One region of the Pseudoalteromonas sp. OFAV1 genome, then DNA from elsewhere that is predicted to be linked to it. Evidence: predicted binding sites of a transcription regulator. Region 1 holds the regulator's gene; each other region holds the start of a gene.

Region 1 (4,747 bases):
TAGGATATTTAAAGAGAATTATAAATACCTGAACTAAGTTTAACTTAAACGGTTAAGCCTTAGCAAACGCTATTCTTGTTCATGAAAGCGTTGTGCAATTAATTCTCCAATTGCGTTCAGTGCAGCCTCTGCATCTGGGCCTTCACATACCACACGCACTTCTTTACCTTGGCTACTTTCAAGTAACATTAAGGCTAAAACACTATCACCTTCAGCTTCTTTATCGTCTTGATAAAGCATAATTTTAGCATCAAATTGCAAAGCAAGTTGTGCTAAAACAGTGGCTGCTCGTGCGTGCAAGCCAAGCTTATTTTGAATTAAAAACGTGTCTTCTGCGTGCATCTGGCATCCAATTAAATATCTTGCTCGCGATGGCGGATTTTTACGTTCGCATGCGTTTTTGAAAAGCTATCACCAATGGTCTGCGCTAAATATACCGAGCGATGTTGCCCGCCAGTACAGCCAATTGCGATAGTAAGATAGCTTCGATTGTTACGCTCAAGGTGAGGTAACCATGTTTGCACAAATGTTTGAATTTGCCATGTAAATTTTTGCACTATGCTATGACTTGCAAGGTAATCTTTTACTGGTTGATCTAAGCCTGTGAGTGGCTTTAGATCTGGCTCCCAATGTGGATTTGGTAAAAAACGTGCATCAAATACGTAATCGGCTTCTTTAGGAATACCATGTTTAAAGCCAAACGACATAAAGGTGATAATCAGCTTTTTATCTTTTTTACCTAAGATCTTTTCACGAATAGATTCAGCTAACTGATGAACACTCAGGTCGGTGGTATCAATCATAAAATCAGCGCGCGTGATCAGTACATCCAGTAATACTCTTTCTTGCTTAATTGCTAAATCGAGTGGCAGCGAGTCAATCGATAGAGGATGTAAGCGTCGCGTTTCAGAAAAGCGTTTGATCAGAGTTTGGTCATCACTGTCTAAATAGAACAGTGTTGGGTTTGCGAAACCTGGCAGGTATTCAAGAATATCATTAAACTCTTGCTGCTCTTTCGGTAAGTTACGCACATCTATGCTGACTGCTATTTTGTCATAGTTGTCTGAAACGCTACGAACAAGCGAAGGTAATAAGTTGACTGGGATATTATCAACACAGTAGTAACCCAAGTCTTCAAGTACACGTAAAGCGACCGATTTACCTGAGCCTGAGCGACCGCTGATGATAATTAATTCCATTTATGCCTCTGCTGATATGACCTGAAACAGTTCGTGGTCTGTTTTGGCGCTACGTAACTGTTTACAAAACTCCTTATCTTTTAGTCTATCAGCAATTGTCGATAAGGTCTTTAGGTGAAGTTGGCTGTCTCCATCTGGTACGATGAGTGCAACGAAAATATCCACAGGTCGGTTATCAATTGCGTCAAAATTGATTGGGGATTCACTCACTATGACAAATGCCTGTGGTTGCTCTGCACCACTCATGCGGCCATGTGGAATAGCAATGCCACGACCAATACCTGTACTGCCTAATTTTTCTCTATTGAGTAAGGCATCAAGGACGTCTTGTTGAGATAAATGAGGAAGCTGCTGGTGAGCCAGCTCGCTGATATATTCAAGGATTCTTTTTTTGCTATTAAAAAGGACCGCAGCTTTGCTGCAGTCCTGGTTAGTAAGTGAACTAAGTTTCATAATTTAGTGTCGAGCTAATTTCTCTTTGTGTTTAATGACTTGACGATCTAGTTTATCGATTAGCGAGTCAATGGCTGCATACATATCTTGGTGTGCAGTTGAGGCAAAGAGCTCGCCTCCATTTACATGTAAAGTTGCTTCTGCTTTTTGGCTTAATTTTTCTACATCTAGAATGACATGTACATTATTAATGTGGTCAAAATGCCTTTCTAGTTTTGCAAACTTGCTGTTTACATAGTCTCTTAATGAATCAGTGATTTCTACATGACGACCAGTTAAATTTAGTTGCATAAGCATTTTCCTTCTATGTAAAACGTCTAAATCAAACTCTTACGCTGATTAGACGGAGGTATCGCTAGAGACTCTCGATATTTTGCAATTGTGCGTCTAGCTACTTTAATTCCTTGCTCAGCCAATATATCTGCAATTTTACTATCACTCAATGGTTTAGCTGAGTTTTCTGCAGCGATAAGCTTTTTGATCAAAGCGCGAATTGCTGTTGATGAACACTCACCACCGTTTTCTGTGCTGACATGGCTTGAGAAGAAATATTTCAACTCAAAAATCCCGCGAGGGGTGTGCATGTATTTTTGTGTTGTAACACGTGAAATTGTCGATTCATGCATTTCGACCATTTCTGCGACATCGTTCAGCACCATTGGTTTCATGGCTTCTGGGCCATGTTCAAAAAATGCTTGTTGTTGCTGTACGATACAATTGGTCACTTTTAAAAGTGTATCGTTACGGCTCTCTAAGCTTTTAATAAACCATTTAGCTTCTTGTAAATGAGAGCGAATAAACTGGCTATCGCTGCTCGATTTTACTGAGCGTGACATAGCTGCATATTGGCTATTCACTCTAATTTTTGGCATACAATCTGGGTTTAGTTCAACGACCCAACGACCTTTAACTTTTTTAACCGATACATCGGGTATAACGTACTCAGACTCTTCGCGAACTATGCTGTCTGCTGGCTTAGGGTTTAAGCTGTGGATCAGCGTCATTACTTCTTTTAGTTCGCTTTCTTTAAGCTTAGTCTTTTTCATCAAAGTGCGATAGTCGCGACTTGCTAATAATTCAATATGCTCAGATAAAACCATTTTAGTTTCAGCTAAATACGGCGTACTCGCATCGAATTGGCGAAGCTGGATACATAAGCACTCTTGTAAGCTACGGGCACCAATCCCTACTGGATCAAACAACTGTATTCTCTTTAAGACCGCTTCGACTTCATCTAGTTCGATTTCTTCTTCATCATTATTTTGATTAAAACTTTCGACTATGTCTTCGCAGCTAACAGTTAAAATACCTGAGTCATCAATTGCCTCTACGATGGCGACAGCGATCGCTTCATCGGTTGGGCTAAATGGTGTGAGTTGTAATTGCCACATAAGGTATTCATGGAGGGTTTCAGTCGATGCACCTTGATAAATTGACTCATCTTCTGGCATTGGACCTGATGATGTTGATGGGGCAGCACTCATGTACTCATCCCATGTCACATCCATGGCTAAATCGTCACTAACGGTGTCTTTGTTAAGGGCATCGCTGCTTTCTTGTTCGTACTCACTCGGCGCTTCTTCGGCCGATGCACTTAGCTGAGTATCATCAGATTCAGCTTTTTGCTCGTTCTTACCAATGTTTTCATCGTTGTAATCTGCTTCTTCCACTTCAAGCAGAGGGTTACTATCAAGTGCTTCTTGAATTTCTTGCTGGAGATCCAATGTACTAAGCTGCAGCAAGCGAATTGCTTGTTGCAGTTGTGGAGTCATTGTAAGTTGCTGGCCCATGCGCAGCTGTAATGATTGCCTCATGTATCCCTAACAATCCTTTTATGTGTTATCGACACCTGTGCAGTCACAGGTAAATTTATATCGATTTATTGTCATTGTTATTTAGTTTAGCAGATGCGCTAGATGGTGGCTTATTGGTTATAGCCTGAATTGCTCACCTAGATACACATCGCGTACGGTTTGGTCAGCTAAAACATGCTCAGGTGTTCCTGATGCAATTAGCTCCCCATGAGAAACAATGTAGGCTTTTTCACAAACATCAAGGGTTTCTCTAACATTATGGTCAGTGATTAATACACCAATACCACGATTTTTTAAGTGTTCAATAATTTTCTTTATATCTAACACTGAAATAGGATCAACACCAGCAAAAGGCTCATCTAACAAGATAAATTTAGGATTTGCGGCTAATGCCCTAGCAATTTCTACGCGACGACGCTCGCCCCCAGATAAAGCCATACCTTGACTATCACGAATATGCTGAATACTAAATTCATCAAGTAAGTTGTTGAGTGTTTCTTCTCGGCCTTGTTTATTTAAATCTTTACGCGTTTCTAAAATAGCCATTAGGTTTTGATAAACCGTTAACTTTCTAAAAATAGATGACTCTTGTGGTAGGTAACCAATCCCTAAACGTGCTCGGCTATGCATTGGCAAAAGTGTAATATCATTATCATCAATGCTGATCTTGCCTTTATCGCTAGGTACTAAGCCAACAATCATATAGAAAGTGGTGGTTTTGCCTGCGCCATTTGGGCCAAGCAAACCAACGATACTGCCCGCTTCAACCTCAAGACCCACATTTTTGACAACTTGGCGGCCTTTATAACTTTTTGCTAAAAGCTCTGCTTTTAATGTGCTCATGGTTGGCCTTTATCGTCTTGTTTGTTGTCAACAGGCACTAAGATTGTGTGTACACGGTCTGTTGAGTTTTCGTCTTTTTCTGCGCTAATTAGTTGTTGTGCCATATCATAAGTAATGCTTTTCGCTGTTACTTTTTGGCCTGCTTGAGTCACTTCGGCTTCGCCATTTAAAGTTAAGAAGCGCTTGGCTACGTCGTAGCGAACTTCTTCTGCACTGGCGCTCATTACCGTGCCATCTGCTTGCTTTTCTTCAAAATAAGCAGGCTTACCTGTGGCGATAATTAACTCAACAGTACCTTCTGTATCACCACCATGGGCTTCAAGGCGTTCGGCTGTGATCCGGCGGTTACCATGTATAATTTCGACATTGCCTTCAAATATACCAACGCCATCTTTTAGCTTACCAGTTTGGCGATCTGAGCTTATGCTAATTTGTGCG
Region 2 (4,747 bases), on a different contig from region 1:
AGGAATATGGCTAGATGACTTGGCTCAAGCACTCGATGAACATGATATAAAAGCGTGTGTATTTTCTACCTCATTAAATAACCCGGTTGGCAGCTTTATGCCTGATGCCAAGCGTGAACAATTGGTGGCACTTTTAGAGCAGCGCGATGTCGTGCTTATTGAAGATGATGTTTATGGCGACCTACATTTTACAGCTAAGCGAGCGACTCCTGCACAAGCTTATTCAAAAAAGGGTTTAGTGATCACCTGCGCGTCATTTTCAAAAACAGCTGCGCCCAGTTACCGTATTGGTTGGATCATTGCCGGTAAGTTTGCTGAACAAGCAAGGCGCTATAAAAGGGCGCTTAGTTGCTCTGCGCCACTTATTAATCAGTGGACCTTGTATGAATTTATAGCCACTGGCGAGTACGATCGTAATATTCGTTTACTAAGACAGCGCTTAAGTACCAACAAAGAGCGTATGATCTGGTGTTTGCAGCAGCACATGCCAAGCTGTGCGCGTATAAGTAACCCGCAAGGGGGTTGTGTTATTTGGGTTGATCTTGGTAGCCAATATGATGCGGTAAAATTATTTCATTTGGCACTTGAAGCGGGGATCAGTATTACTCCAGGGCTGATATTTTCAGCGGGTAAAAAGTACCGTAGCTGTTTTCGCTTAAGTTATGGCTTGCCTTGGTCTGAAAATTTAGAGCAGTCGATTAAAACGTTATCGCAACTTACTGTGCTGGCCAAAAAATAAAAAAGCGCAGAGCAAGCTCTGCGCGAAAGGACCAAGTGTTTTGGTTCAGGGATGTTAATTCATTACTCTGCGTTTTGTTTGAAGATAAAAAGTTGATACTCTTTTAGTTCTGGTACTAGCGCCACTAACTCTTGCTCTTTATGAGCGATATCAGCAAAGCTGCCGCATAATGCATCTGCACGCTCTTCAAGTTGAGCTGCCTGTGTTTCAACGCGCGCTTCTATTTGTGCGCCCATGTTTTCCATACGTTGTTCAAACTCATTCATGTCGCCACCCGAACCTAAAAGTTCAGAGCCTAGCGCGACCAAAATACTGCCCATTGATTGCATCATGGCTGATTCAACTGCTGATTCGATTTGCTCATCGAATTGGTCTTCAAAGTTTTGACCAAATTTTTCAAAATTTTGCTGACCCATTGTGAACGCACCTTGTTGATAGAAGGCGTTTTGCACTTCTACGCTGATATCGTCCATTAATTCTGAAATGTCGTTTAGGCCGTCAATGTTGAAGGCTTTTGACACTTCTTCAATTGCTACGCCTGCTATTTTTACGCCATCAAGTGCGATATTTGCGACTTCAGGAAGTTGGCTGCGTAAGCTGTCTGAGTAATCTGCAATTGCTTGCTGTTGTGAAGCATCAAGCGATACGCTTTGACCATCGATATACAAAGTGTGCTGATCGATGATTTTCATAGAGCGATTATCGGCTGTGTATACTTCTAACTCGCTTGGTGTGATGCGTACATCATTTTTAAATTCAACATCACATTGCTCACCGCTGAATGAAATATTTGTATCATTATCGTTATGAGCCATTGCGCTGGTAGCGATAAATAAAGAACTTACTAACAATAACTTTTTCATTTTTTTCTTTCCTGTTTGAAATGACATTTAGACATAATCAAACTTAATGCCAAATTTATATTTTTATTTTATTTCATAGGGTTATCATTTTATTAAGTGTAGTTAGAAGTTATGAGAATTAAATTTTTAACTAAAATTTGGTCAAATTAACTAAAAAATAAACATGCATAAATGGGTTTTATCGAAACGATAAAAAACTCTCACTTTTCAGAATCCGAATTTAGCGCTATTTATTCACAATATTGACATATCACCCATTTAGCATGGCGATATGGCTTTATTTTGGTGGTTTTTTACATACTAATTAATCACTGAGCTTTTTAAACTTTGCCAATTCACAGAGCAAACTTTAAATTTGTGAAATTGGTCTCAAACACTTTATGGAGTGGGTTGTGGGTAAGACATTTAGTTATGATGCGCTAGATGACGATTTTGTTGAAGACGAGTACGAAATGGTTGGGCGTAATCAACATGACAAAAAAAAGCAACGCGTTAAGAAGAAGCTAGAAGATTATCTTGAGCAAAAACGCTTACGCAGAAACTTAGGCGAAGACGACTTTGACGAGTACATGAACGACTAAGCATAAATTTAAATAAAGAGGCATTTTGCCTCTTTATTGCTTATTGGCATGTGATTTTATTTGTTTAATGCAGCAATAATCGCAGCTTCGATCTGCTCTGGTTTTGTTAAAGGAGCAAATCGTTTAATAGCTTTGCCATCTTTACCAATTAAAAACTTGGTGAAGTTCCATTTTATTTTGCGGGTAATAAACCCAGGTAACTCTGATTTTAGGTATCTAAAAACTGGGTGGGCATGTTCGCCATTTACATCGACCTTGCTCATCATTAAAAAGCTAACGCCATAGTTAATTAGGCAGCCTTCTTTTATTTCTTTAGCATCTCCCGGTTCTTGCTTACCAAACTGGTTACATGGAAAGCCGATAATGACGAGACCTTGATCATGGTATTTTTCGTGGAGTGCTTGCAAGCCTTCATACTGAGGGGTAAAGCCACATTTACTCGCCGTATTTACAATTAGAACGACTTTATTTTCAAAGTCTTTAAAATCAATAGTTTGACCTTGAAGGCTGGTGGCACTCAGTTGATAAAATTCACTCATAGGTATCACTTATTATTATTGTTGAATTAATTCTAACCCGCTTTAGAGATGTATAAAAGTATAAATTTTAATCACACTTTATACCTTATAGCCAACTGTGAGCAGTGTTAGAGTTGATGTCAGTTTTTTAAACTCAAAGTATGTTGCTCTGAAAGGCCAAAAGTACAAATTTAGCGACAAAAAAGACTAACTTAAAATGATAAATAGCCCCATGCCTGCAAGCGTGGTGTAATAAATGTTATGTGTTTTATATGCGACAATGATGGCTAATACAGCCGCACTTAAATAAGGGTTTTGCCAATCTAAGTTAATCTCTCCCTCATTTATAAAGACGATGGGTACCCAAATTGCGGTAAGTACCGCTGGGGCGCTAAAACTTAAAAATTGCTGCATTTTCGGGCCGACTTTAAACGGTAATGCGCGGTGCAAAAATAAGTAACGTGTGAAAAAGGTAATACACGCCATCAATAAAATGCTGGTCATCATAGTGTATGCTCCTCTTTTGCTTGCCAGCGACTAATTAAATAACCTACTGTCATGGCTATTAGCGCTGCAGTCACTAACCATAGCTGAAAGCCTTGACTTTTTAAAAGCGTAGCGACAACGCCTGCGGTGAGCACAGTAGCCAACGTAGCAAGGTTCTTTACACCTGGAATAACTAAGGCAATAAATGTGGCAGCAATGGCAAAATCAAGCCCAAGGTCTGTTAAGTCAGGCAGTAAGCTTCCCGCGACTATGCCAAGCAAAGTCCATATATTCCACGCAATATAAAAACTAAACCCTGCACTGAGCGCGTAAATAAGGCGCACTTTTGTTCGGTAGGCTTTGCGATGGTGCGAAAACGCAAATAATTCATCCGTGAGTACAAAGCTAACAGGAAGGCGCCAACGAAAAGGTTGATCAATGACTTTGTGGCGAATAGCTAAACCATATAGAAAGTGCCGCGAGCTAATAATGAGTGTGGTAAACAATATAGTAAGCAAAGGGGTATTGCCGGCCATTAATTCAATTGCGACTAGCTGCGCAGAGCCTGCAAATACCAACAACGACATAGCTTGTGTTTCTAAAGCACTGAAGCCATTTTGAACAGCTAACGAACCACATAAAATCCCCCAAGGTAACACCGCAAGGCATAAGGGGAGCATGTCGAAAAATCCTTTTAGCAAGGCTCTTATTGTTGATTTATGCATCTTATCGCTCATGTTTGTTGTTATGGCTCAGATCAAAACGGCTGAAATAGAGGTGTGTCAAAATAACTGAAGTTTGCAATAATGTATAGCCGAACCCGTTGCTGAAATTTCATATCTGCAAGTTATAAGCGTCTTTTAAAGGGAAAGTTACAATGTCTAAAGTTAAAGTATGGGATGGCTTTATAAGAAGCTTCCATTGGTTATTAGTTGCGGCCATCGCAACACTCTATTTTAGTGCTGAAGAGGGTATGTTAGAGCTGCATTTTGCTGCAGGCTACTTCACTCTAGCGCTTATTATTACACGCCTTGTTTGGGGGCTTATTGGTAGCAAAACAGCAAAGCTGTCTGCGCTTATTCATTCACCTGTTGCTGCAATTAAGTCATTTACAAGCAATGAACATAAGGCAGGTCATGGTGCGGCGGGCAGTTATATGGTGATTGCATTTTTTGTTTTAATACTTGTGCAGTTAACCTCGGGACTTATGACCAGCGACGATATCTTAACAGACGGCCCGCTAGTCGCACATGTATCATCAGATACCGTAGAATTTGCGGGTTGGTTGCATCATTTGAACTTTGATATTTTGTTGTATGCCATTGTGTTGCATGTATTGGCAATTGTGATTTACCGCATTAAGGGAAAGAATTTAGTCAAACCTATGCTAACGGGCAGTAGCGACCAGGTTTCAGTCACTGAGCCTGTCACCAAATCACCTATGCTCGCTTTTATTATTTTTGCTGTGTGCTTAGTGGTGCTATTTACAACTTGGGGCGCAGAGCCGCTCAGTTATTTGCTTGGGTAGACTTCTCAAGATATTAAAAAGGCGCTTATCAG
Region 3 (4,747 bases), on a different contig from region 1:
AGCGAACGACTGTCAATGCAAGGTTACTTTGCTAAATACGGTAAAGTTGTTGAAACCTTCGTAACAAATCCGCATTTAGTAAACTGGTTTGACAACTGGACTAAACGTGATCAAAGCCTTGATAACCAACCAGGATACGACAACGTTAATCAAGATTTTGTTCGTATCAGTGGTAACGATGACAACATTCTATCGGCCTTCTTTGCATCAGCAACAACAGGCGAATACTTTAAAGAAAACGAGCGAACCACCCACTACAATGGCCAGCCTTATTACGCTTATAAACGTGGTTGGTGGCAAGATGCTTTAAAGATCAACAAACTTTATGTTGGCCCTATTTCTGTAGATTTAACCACAGGTAATGCCTCAGCGGTTGTACAACAACCAGTTTATAATAAACAAAACAAACTTGTTGGTTTTGGTGGGGTTGATTTACAGCTCAACAATATCAACGACATGGTTGAGGCCATTCGCTTTAATGGCCAAGGTTTTGGCTTTTTGCTAGATGGCAATCAAAAGGTTGTTCACTTCTCTGAGCGTACTGGCCATAAATTATCTGTGACTGACGAAGGCCCTAATGGTAAAGAAGGCTTAGATGCCCTCGAAAAACAATTTAGCGACACATCAGGCTTTAGCGAATTAAACCGCGCGATGAAAAGCCAAAAAGATGGTAGCAGCTATGTCACATTTAAAGGTGAGCAATATTACGTTGTATACAATCGCCTTGAACTAGAAAGTCCATATCTTGATTGGTATGTCGGGATTTTGATCCCAACTAGCATGATTAATGAGCCAGTTAACGATGCGGTGATGACAACCACTACATCATTAATCATCATCCTTGCGATTATCATTGCGATGATCTTTTGGGCCACGCAAATGATCACCAAACCTCTTACAAAACTGACTTACATCATGCGTGATATCGCATCAGGCGATGGCGATTTAACACAAAAAATTGAAATTCATAGTCAGGACGAAGTTGGCCAGCTTGCTCATCATATGAACACCTTCATCGATAAATTACGTGCAATGATGCTCAACACTGCTGCGCAAGCAGAGCAGCTGAGCCAAGCAGCTAGTCAGCTGAAAATTGTATCGCAAAAAACCAATGATGAAATTCAGCAAGAAAAACAACAAGTTGATAGTGTAAGTGCCGCTGTTACTGAAATGGCATCTACAGTACTCGAAATTTCACGTAATGCGCAGCATACCAATAATGCAGCCGAAGAAGTGCAAGCCATTACAGTTGATGGCACTAAGCGCTCTACACAAGCTCAGTCAGTAATGACTGCGCTTGCAAGCCACATCGGCGAAGCATCTAAAGTGGTTGCAGGTCTTGAACAAGAAAGTGGCAACATTGGCGCTGTGATCGACGTAATCAACTCAATTGCAGAGCAAACTAACTTACTAGCACTTAATGCAGCAATTGAAGCGGCACGAGCCGGTGAGCAAGGGCGAGGCTTTGCTGTTGTGGCTGACGAAGTTCGTTCACTAGCAAGCAGAACGCAAGAGTCAACGGATGATATTCGAAATATGATCAGTCGCTTACAGCAAATTGCTCAACAAGCATCAACTATGATGCAACAGGGTCAAGAGCGTGCTGAAGGCTCCGTTGAGCAAACGCAAATTGTATTGCAAGCACTGCAAGATATCGCGCAATCAGTGACAAATGTACAAGATCAGAGTCATCAAATTGCGACTTCAACAGAACAGCAAACTGTGGTTGCAGAAGATATTAATAATAGCCTGGCGGCTATTAACCACCTTGTTAATAGCACTGCGGATCATGCTCATGAATTGGCAGATGAAGCACGTGATTTAAATGAATTGGCAGCGTCTTTAAATAAGACAGTAAATCAGTTTAAGTTATAAAGATAAATTGCCGAAGTTATTAAAAACCCGATGTCACCTGAAGATGACATCGGGTTTTTATCGTCAGCCTTCCCTGTTAATCGTGGCGCAACCGCTTTCGCGTGTTCCATAAATTCATGCCACTGTTGCTTATTCCATAAAGCAACTCCTTTGTCGGTCAATCCTTGTGTTGGTTGCGTTTGTACTTGTTCCATATAGTCACCTCCTTACGCTAGCTTCATCCTGTTTGGCTCCAAGCCTGAGCTTATTCCTTGCTGTCATCTCCGTTCACTTTATCCATAAAGCGTTGCCATTGTGCGCTACTCCATAACGCTTTGTTACTTCCTTGCTGTCCTTTTTGCTGTGCTACATTGTCCATACTGTAAACTCCTTGCGGTTTATCGTCCTTTACTCCTACAGCTGCTCCTTGCTGTGCTCCCTGACTCATCCTTGCTGATTAATGCGGTAATTATCGCTTAGCGATGATATACACAGCATGAATCAAACCTGGAATGTACCCTAATAAGGTTAAAAGAATATTAATCCAGAACTGCGCACCTAAACCTACCTGTAAAAATACGCCAAGAGGTGGAATTAAAACCGATAAAATAATACGTATTAAATCCATGACTCACTCCTTGAAATCTATTAGCCCAGCCAAAGCTGGGCTAATTTAGGCTTGCTGTTATTCAGCAACAATCGTTAATTCATCGATTACTTTGCGAACGTCTTCAGCGTTTTCAGCGATACTGATTGCTAATTGCTTTTCAGCATCAGACTCAACGGTACCTTTAAGTGTTACTACACCGTTATCGGTATCAACATCGATGTCTGTACCACCTACTTCTGAGTTAAATAAATAACGTGTTGTGATTACAGTACTGATTTTCGCATCTGTTAAATCGCTTTCAGTTGAATCAGCTTTATCTGCTTTCATTTTCTTAGCCTTCATGTTTTTAACAACCGTTAGTTTGTTATCAACAGAGCTAACGCCATCTAGGCTAAGAACAAGCTCTTCAGCAAGCTCTTTATCTAATTCACTATCAACTTTACCTGTAAGTACAACCTTGCCATTCGTTACATCAGTGTTGATGTCAAAGTTGTTAAGGTTTGTGTTCATAAGAAGCACAGTTTCTGCCTTACCATCAATCCAAGCATCTTTACTTTCATTTTCCCAACTGCTTGCCTGAGCTGACATACTTGCTGTTGCACCAATTACTAAAGCGGCAATCATAGATTTGTTAAAAGTGTTCATAATCTTCTCCTTTTGATTTAAGACACTTTTACTAATGCGACTATAATGCCAACTATTTATTTGTTTAATTTCAATACCTTAAGCCCTCATTCAGCGACTATTTATATTCAATTCGGTAAAGATTTACAGGCTGCTCGGTAAGAAGTTCACTATATTGCAAAAATAACCATTTAGTTGCTGATTTTATTAATCTGTGGTTAATTTAACTAAGTAACGTTGACACTATAAAACACAACATATTGATTTATAATAAAATAAAATTTGGCCTAAGCTTTGCTTTATTACGAATAACATAAAAATCACTTTGATAATCACAACAGGGAACTACCATGGCCGTTAAACTTGAAGATCGCCCAATCGATCAAGTAAGAGAAGAAGTAATTGATCAACTCATTTATAACTACAGTCATGCTGTTATTTCAGCTGAAGCATTTGAACGCCGCTTAGACCAAGCAATGGAAGCCACCAGCAACGAAGTACTCGTTGAACTTGTTGCTGACTTAGAGCTAAAAGCTGATATTGACTACAAATCGCAAAAGCATGCGCAATTTAAACCTCATTATGGCCACAGCAGCGATAACGAAAGTCTGCAGCTTCGTAGTATTTTGGGTTCAAATGAGCGCAGCGGCCAGTGGGTAGTGCCAAAAGAAATTCACCTTACAAACTGCTTAGGTTCAATTGAGCTCGATTTTAGCGAAGCGATTTTCCAGCACCAACATGTCACTATTTACGTGAACTGTATTTTAGGTAACGACGAAATCTATGTGCCAGAACATGTCAATGTGGTATCAAAGCTGTTCAGTGTTATTGGCAGTGTAGAGAACAGATCAGTCGCCTTAAATAAAGGCCAAGGCCCAACCATTACCATTGAAGGTAATGTATGGCTAGGCTCAGTCGAGATTTCAGTTAAACGTACCATGAAAGAAAAGTTCATCAGCTTTGCCAACAGTCTAAAAGCCAGTTGGAAAGAGATGAATAAGATGTAGTAAAAGTTGCGAGTTGCGATTATGTTAATGTAGGTCGTCATTTATGGCGACAAGATATTGCATACGTTTCACCAATGACGCGCTAAAGCACGACCTACTAGAATGCGCGCGAAATAAATTTCACGCCTACATCGAAGATCTAATCGCACAAAGAGGGTAAGAGGCGCTTCGCTTAAGAGAAAACTCAGTTCTCTTCCTCTATGCTCTCTGTGTTCTTATATGGACTCCCCGTTTTTTGTCAACGGAGTATTTATTAAATAAAGATTAGATGCTGGCTTATATACGGACTCTATTTGGGGAGCTACCCCTGGTCACTTTAATGTATTCGCCCCTTTATGACTTTTCTCTGTGACGGTATTTTCTACCTGAACACGGAACAGTCTCTTAAAGGTCAGTCTTACCCTGGTTTTAAACGCTCTTTATTGACAATAATTTAAGCTGTTAACAACTTTGGCTGATAACATTCGTTTTTCTTTAGCATGGCAAATGCAGTTCTGATTGTTTTATTCGCCAATGCTATTGCTGCCACTTTCTTACCGCGTCTTGCAATCAACTTTTTAAGCCATTCATCCTTTTCTGTGCGACTTGCTCTTTTTATAACATTTGAAACAACCGCTAGTGCACCTTGATATAACGTGCTACGTAACTTCTT
Region 4 (4,747 bases), on a different contig from region 1:
TAATTACTATTAAACTTCTAAACAGCCTTAAACGATCACTTAGTTTAACGAATCGCAAACCGTTGAGACTCTTGCGAAGCATCAAAGTGCCAAAAATAGCGCATTGGTTCATGCTGGCCATCGTAAAACCATATCTCAGCCACTAGCTCAACCGCTGAGTTTGCAAGCATAATATCCGAATTCAACTTACTCTCGACAAGTGAAGAGCGTAACAAACATTCGGAGTAATCCGCTTTGTTATCCTCACCTTTAAGACAGATATTTATATACGCACGTGGATTGCCCATATTTATATCAACATCAACATAAAGTAACACTTTACTAGACAAATCAAACGTTGGAGAAATAGTTAAATCAGTCATTGTATCCGTTTGTACTGTTGTTTCAGTTGCTGTTTCGTTTTCTGTAGTGGCGGTTGTTGCCGATGTTGCCAAAGTATTTGAGTTTTCATTAACAGCATCACCTTCACCGCCTCCACCACACGCTGTAAGAATTAAACAAATCATTGTAATTAATAGATGTTTCATGGCTACTGTGCTCCCGAAATCACTTTAGATGTTGTTGCATTGTTAAACCACATTGGACTTTCTCTGCCATCAGATTCAGCAAATGTTTGGAACTCACTATAGGCTTGGGTTATATCAACACTTTCTTTTGGGTGCGCCCATGACGACCCCACTTCAATGGCCCAAGGTAATCCAGATGGCGTTTGGAAGTAATACCCAAACTGAGTATTAGTTGCATCATCACTGCCTACTAAAGAAAACAAGCTTTGATTAAATTTTTCTGTCGGCGGTTGGTTTTTAATATGCACTTCCCATCCGCGAGGATTCAAGCCATCTAAAAAAGTACCGTGGTAATGACCTTCTGCCGCAAAAATAAATGGGTCCAGTGTATATTTAGGTGCATCAACACTCGCTATATAAGTATTTAATGACACACTTAAAGTGAAGCTAACTTTATTATTAATGTTACAACCCGCTTCTGTTCTGAAAAAACTACAGCTAGAGTCTTTACTTGCATAGGCCCATGTGTCTGGCATCACAATAAAAATTGCGTCTTCTGTTCCTTCTTCAAGGATCGTATGTGTTTGCTGTTCGCCATTAATGATTAAACTGATTGATGCTTGGTCTATTTGACTGCGTAAAATGCGTTTGTTTATACCACTGGGGCTAGATTGATAAAGGCGAACTGCAAACCCGTTGTGAAAAGTGGCACCTATTCCTACAAGATCTCCTTCAATTTTATAACCAAGCGCTTGTCCATCTTTATCAATCAACTTTGTACGGTAATTCATAACCAAATCATTAAAGTCATAATCACCAGCGAAGGGCCATTGGTCTTCATAAGCCAGAGTTACCCAGCCATTCTCACTTGGGTAAGCAAGACTACCGTAGGTATTAATGGGATAGTCTTCAACTTCTCCGCCTGTAACCCCACCTGTTGCAGTTATTGGATTTGCTTCGCTACCGTCTGTAACCCGAAAACGTGCCCATGTTGCCCCCATAACAGCATTACTTGGTACATCAACAAGAACACTGTTATCCCCTTGATTAAGGCGGTATTTACTCACTGTGATTTCGTCTGCATCAAACTGGTAATTTTGGTCCCAATCAAACCAAGCATATAAATAGCCATTATCATTTGGTGATGTGACAATAATTTGGCTTGTTGAGCCGGCAACAAAATCAGTCACAAACTTGACCCCATCGTCAGAGCTATCTACTGATGACTGGAGAAGATCACTGGCAGTGTTTAGGTTTTCTCCATCAACACTTGCGCCGAGATAAACAAGGTTAGATTGGTCTTCATTAGGATCGAACAAGTGTCTTGCACCGCTATCTTCTAACGTTGTTTGATAAGGTCTAGGCGCATCACCAAAATCAATCGAGTTATCTGTAACTTTTACCTCTGCTATAGCACAACGTGCCCCATCATTTTGGTTAGATGTAGGGCCCAATGTAAACACAGACGCAGTTGGTGTATAACCCGACACAGGGCTGATGTTTAAATTAACCCTATGGACTTTACCGCTTCGATTGTTACTAAAATAAAACTGCCCTTGCAAATCAAAGTAAGCTGCGCCATTGGCGCCTGTATCACCTGCAATATCGAGATTTGTAATAAAAACAGGGCCACCATTTTCAACGTTGATCTCATATAAGTCGCCGTTTGATTCAACAGCGTAAAGAAGAGTACTGTGCGGATGAAATGCAAAGTCATAAATAGTGAGATTCCAATTAGCAGAGCCTGGAATTAATTCAGCTTGGTATTGTTCATTTTGTGCTGTTAAATTAATGGCGTAAAGGCCAAAGCGCGGATGATATAAGTAATACACAGCCTTGTTTTGCTGCTCATCAACTAAAATATCACCCACATAAAAGTTCGTATCTGGTAAGCCGCTTACATTTAAACGCTCTAACATGTATTGGTTATTTATGCGTACCACACTTTTAGGGGCTTGCTTACTAAAACCATACATGTATTGGTCTTGGTAATTAAAGCCCACCGCATTAACACTGTCGTTATTAGCTTCGCTTGCAAAATCCATTGCTGCTGCAAGCACTGTCGTTTTCGCAGATACTAAATCAACACCATACATCTGTGCGGGCGAACCCTGAATTAAAAATGCTTTACTTGGACACTGCTCAAATGGTGCTGCACTTACCAAGCCGTTAGCAAGTGCCGCTGTTAAGTAAATGAACATGTTAATTTTCATAATTACACTCTCCTTTGGGTGTGTAATTACTTAAAGCAGCAACCATTCCAAAAAATAAATAGCCTTTTAACAATGCGTTATAAAAATCTAGCCAATATTATTCGCAAGTTGCGAGAAGAATAATTGCATAATGCAATTCCTTTTAGCTATAAAAGCAAATCATTCCCATTTAAAAGTATGACATGCTAGACTAGTTGGGATTTAAAAAAATAATAAACCCTACTATGAAACTTAAAGCCGCTGTTTTTCTGTATTTTGCCTTATCAATGAACTGTGCTTTTGCATCATCATTGCAAAACCATATTGACGAAGCCAGAGCAATCAGTGATTACCAAAAACGATATGAGTATTTATTAAGTATCGATAAACAACTTTTAGAATCGGCAAGCCTTGCAGAAAGAATCAGTTTTAACGTTAGATTAATTCACGTTCATATACAGCTGGGGCAGTTTCAGCAGGCGCAAACAATAATAGATGAGCTTGAAGCAGGCCCAAAATACAAAAACGACTCCCCTATATACAGCGAGTTGTATCTTGCTAAAGCACGACTGGCCTACAGAAAAAGTGACTTAGAAACCGCAATTTCGTTATCTCAACAAAATGTCGCGCTATTTCAGCGTTTGCAACTTAGCGATTATGAAATTGACGCCGTGGCGAGCCTTGTCAGTGCCTATCATAATGCTGGTGAGTATCAAGCCGCCTTGAACTTGCTTGAGGTTTATATTCACGACAACAATCGCGAATTAACCTTAAAGCAAAAAGAAATGCTCTACCATGGTTACTCACGTAATCTTGAGCAGTTAGACCGGTTAACGCTTGCTCTGGAGTATAAACTAAAACGCCGTGAGCTAGTTCAGCAGATGTCACCGTCTATTTCATTACAAGCAGGCATAACCTATTCGATTGCTCAAAGTTATTTAGATTTAGGCCAATACGAAAAAGCAAAGAGCGAGTTTATTACAGCGCTTAGTTTTGATAGACAAACGGGGTCACTTTCAGATATCGGACATAGCTTAGTTAAGTTATCACAATGCGAATATGGGCTACACAATTACACTAAAGCACTTGAATACGCACAAGATGCTCAGCAAGTATTTGCTAGTTATAACAGCACAAGAAATACCGCTTGGGCTAAGCATAATATTGCAATAAATTTGCTTGAAATTGATAAAGCTGATCAAGCATTAGCAATTGAAAAACAAGTAATCACTGAACTGAAAGAAGACGATCACTTATATACTGATGTGTTACTTACATTAGCAAAACTATACATTGGCTCGACTGAGCTTAAACAAGCTAAACATTATGCACAACAAGCCTTTCAATTAAGTAATCAAAAAAATAGGCTGCAAAAGCAGATCCTTGCCCTTGAACATCTAATTACAGTTGCACAACAGCAAGCTGATTATCAACAAGCATTGTCGTATCAACGCACTATCACGGAGCTTGAAAAAAACTTTGCCCATAACAACTACAATCAACGTTTAGCAGAGTTACAAAACTCAATTGCTATTCGCGACCGAGATTTGGCCATTCAAAATTTAAAACTGCAAGACCATGAAAAAAGCCAAGCCATAGCCTCACAGCGTCAAACAATCTTATACAGCATTTTATTATTTAGCTTGCTTTTAGCTGTAATGGGCATCGCATTATTAAGAGTAAAACAAAGAAAACAACTGATTGAACAACGCCGGAATTATCTAGATAAACAAATCAGCCAACGTAGTAAGTTATTATCACAAGTTGCCCACGAACTAAGTGGTCCATTAACAGGGTTGCGCTTACACCTTGAAACTCTGCAAGCTGGTCTTACTCAATTTAATGAGCTTACCTACGAAAAGCTCAACCAAAAAATCACCGACATGGCGACCTTAGTTGCTGATTTAAATAAAATCTCTCTTTTAGAACAAAGTAGTTTTCAGCTCAAGCTAACAGCAATTAATGCTGCTGAATATTTCCAAAGTTTACACGCAGATATGGTGATCCAGCTGGATCAATTTGAAGTGGGATTCACACAAAACATAGCCG

What was found. Region 1 encodes sigma-54, which starts transcription at its own class of promoters, with help from an activator protein. Its sites were predicted from a motif close to GTTGGCACGNNNNTNGNNT; they were not measured.
Region 2: the regulator sigma-54 is predicted to act here: its motif matches at 1,638-1,656, upstream of L1267_RS19855 (YggN family protein).
Region 3: the regulator sigma-54 is predicted to act here: its motif matches at 3,144-3,162, upstream of L1267_RS04185 (BON domain-containing protein).
Region 4: the regulator sigma-54 is predicted to act here: its motif matches at 2,753-2,771, upstream of L1267_RS04100 (LruC domain-containing protein).

Annotation. Positions count from the first base shown of each region.
Region 1 is NZ_JAKGBG010000008.1:42,366-47,112, forward strand. Features, by position in the region: gene L1267_RS06585 (HPr family phosphocarrier protein) at 70-342, opposite strand; gene rapZ (RNase adapter RapZ) at 354-1,199, opposite strand; gene ptsN (PTS IIA-like nitrogen regulatory protein PtsN) at 1,200-1,652, opposite strand; gene hpf (ribosome hibernation promoting factor) at 1,656-1,943, opposite strand; gene L1267_RS06605 (RNA polymerase factor sigma-54) at 1,970-3,466, opposite strand; gene lptB (LPS export ABC transporter ATP-binding protein) at 3,584-4,309, opposite strand; gene lptA (lipopolysaccharide transport periplasmic protein LptA) at 4,306-4,747, opposite strand, start outside.
Region 2 is NZ_JAKGBG010000050.1:20,540-25,286, forward strand. Features, by position in the region: gene L1267_RS19850 (aminotransferase-like domain-containing protein) at 1-739, shown strand, start outside; gene L1267_RS19855 (YggN family protein) at 802-1,602, opposite strand; gene L1267_RS19860 (PA3496 family putative envelope integrity protein) at 1,995-2,183, shown strand; gene L1267_RS19865 (glutathione peroxidase) at 2,240-2,722, opposite strand; gene L1267_RS19870 (AzlD domain-containing protein) at 2,909-3,208, opposite strand; gene L1267_RS19875 (AzlC family ABC transporter permease) at 3,205-3,912, opposite strand; gene L1267_RS19880 (cytochrome b/b6 domain-containing protein) at 4,065-4,715, shown strand.
Region 3 is NZ_JAKGBG010000005.1:159-4,905, reverse strand. Features, by position in the region: gene L1267_RS04200 (methyl-accepting chemotaxis protein) at 1-1,875, shown strand, start outside; gene L1267_RS04195 (hypothetical protein) at 1,860-2,069, opposite strand; gene L1267_RS04190 (YqaE/Pmp3 family membrane protein) at 2,324-2,482, opposite strand; gene L1267_RS04185 (BON domain-containing protein) at 2,540-3,109, opposite strand; gene L1267_RS04180 (LiaF domain-containing protein) at 3,439-4,095, shown strand; partial or broken gene L1267_RS04175 (transposase) at 4,529-4,747, opposite strand, start outside.
Region 4 is NZ_JAKGBG010000004.1:191,731-196,477, forward strand. Features, by position in the region: gene L1267_RS04095 (hypothetical protein) at 45-527, opposite strand; gene L1267_RS04100 (LruC domain-containing protein) at 530-2,719, opposite strand; gene L1267_RS04105 (ATP-binding protein) at 2,944-4,747, shown strand, end outside.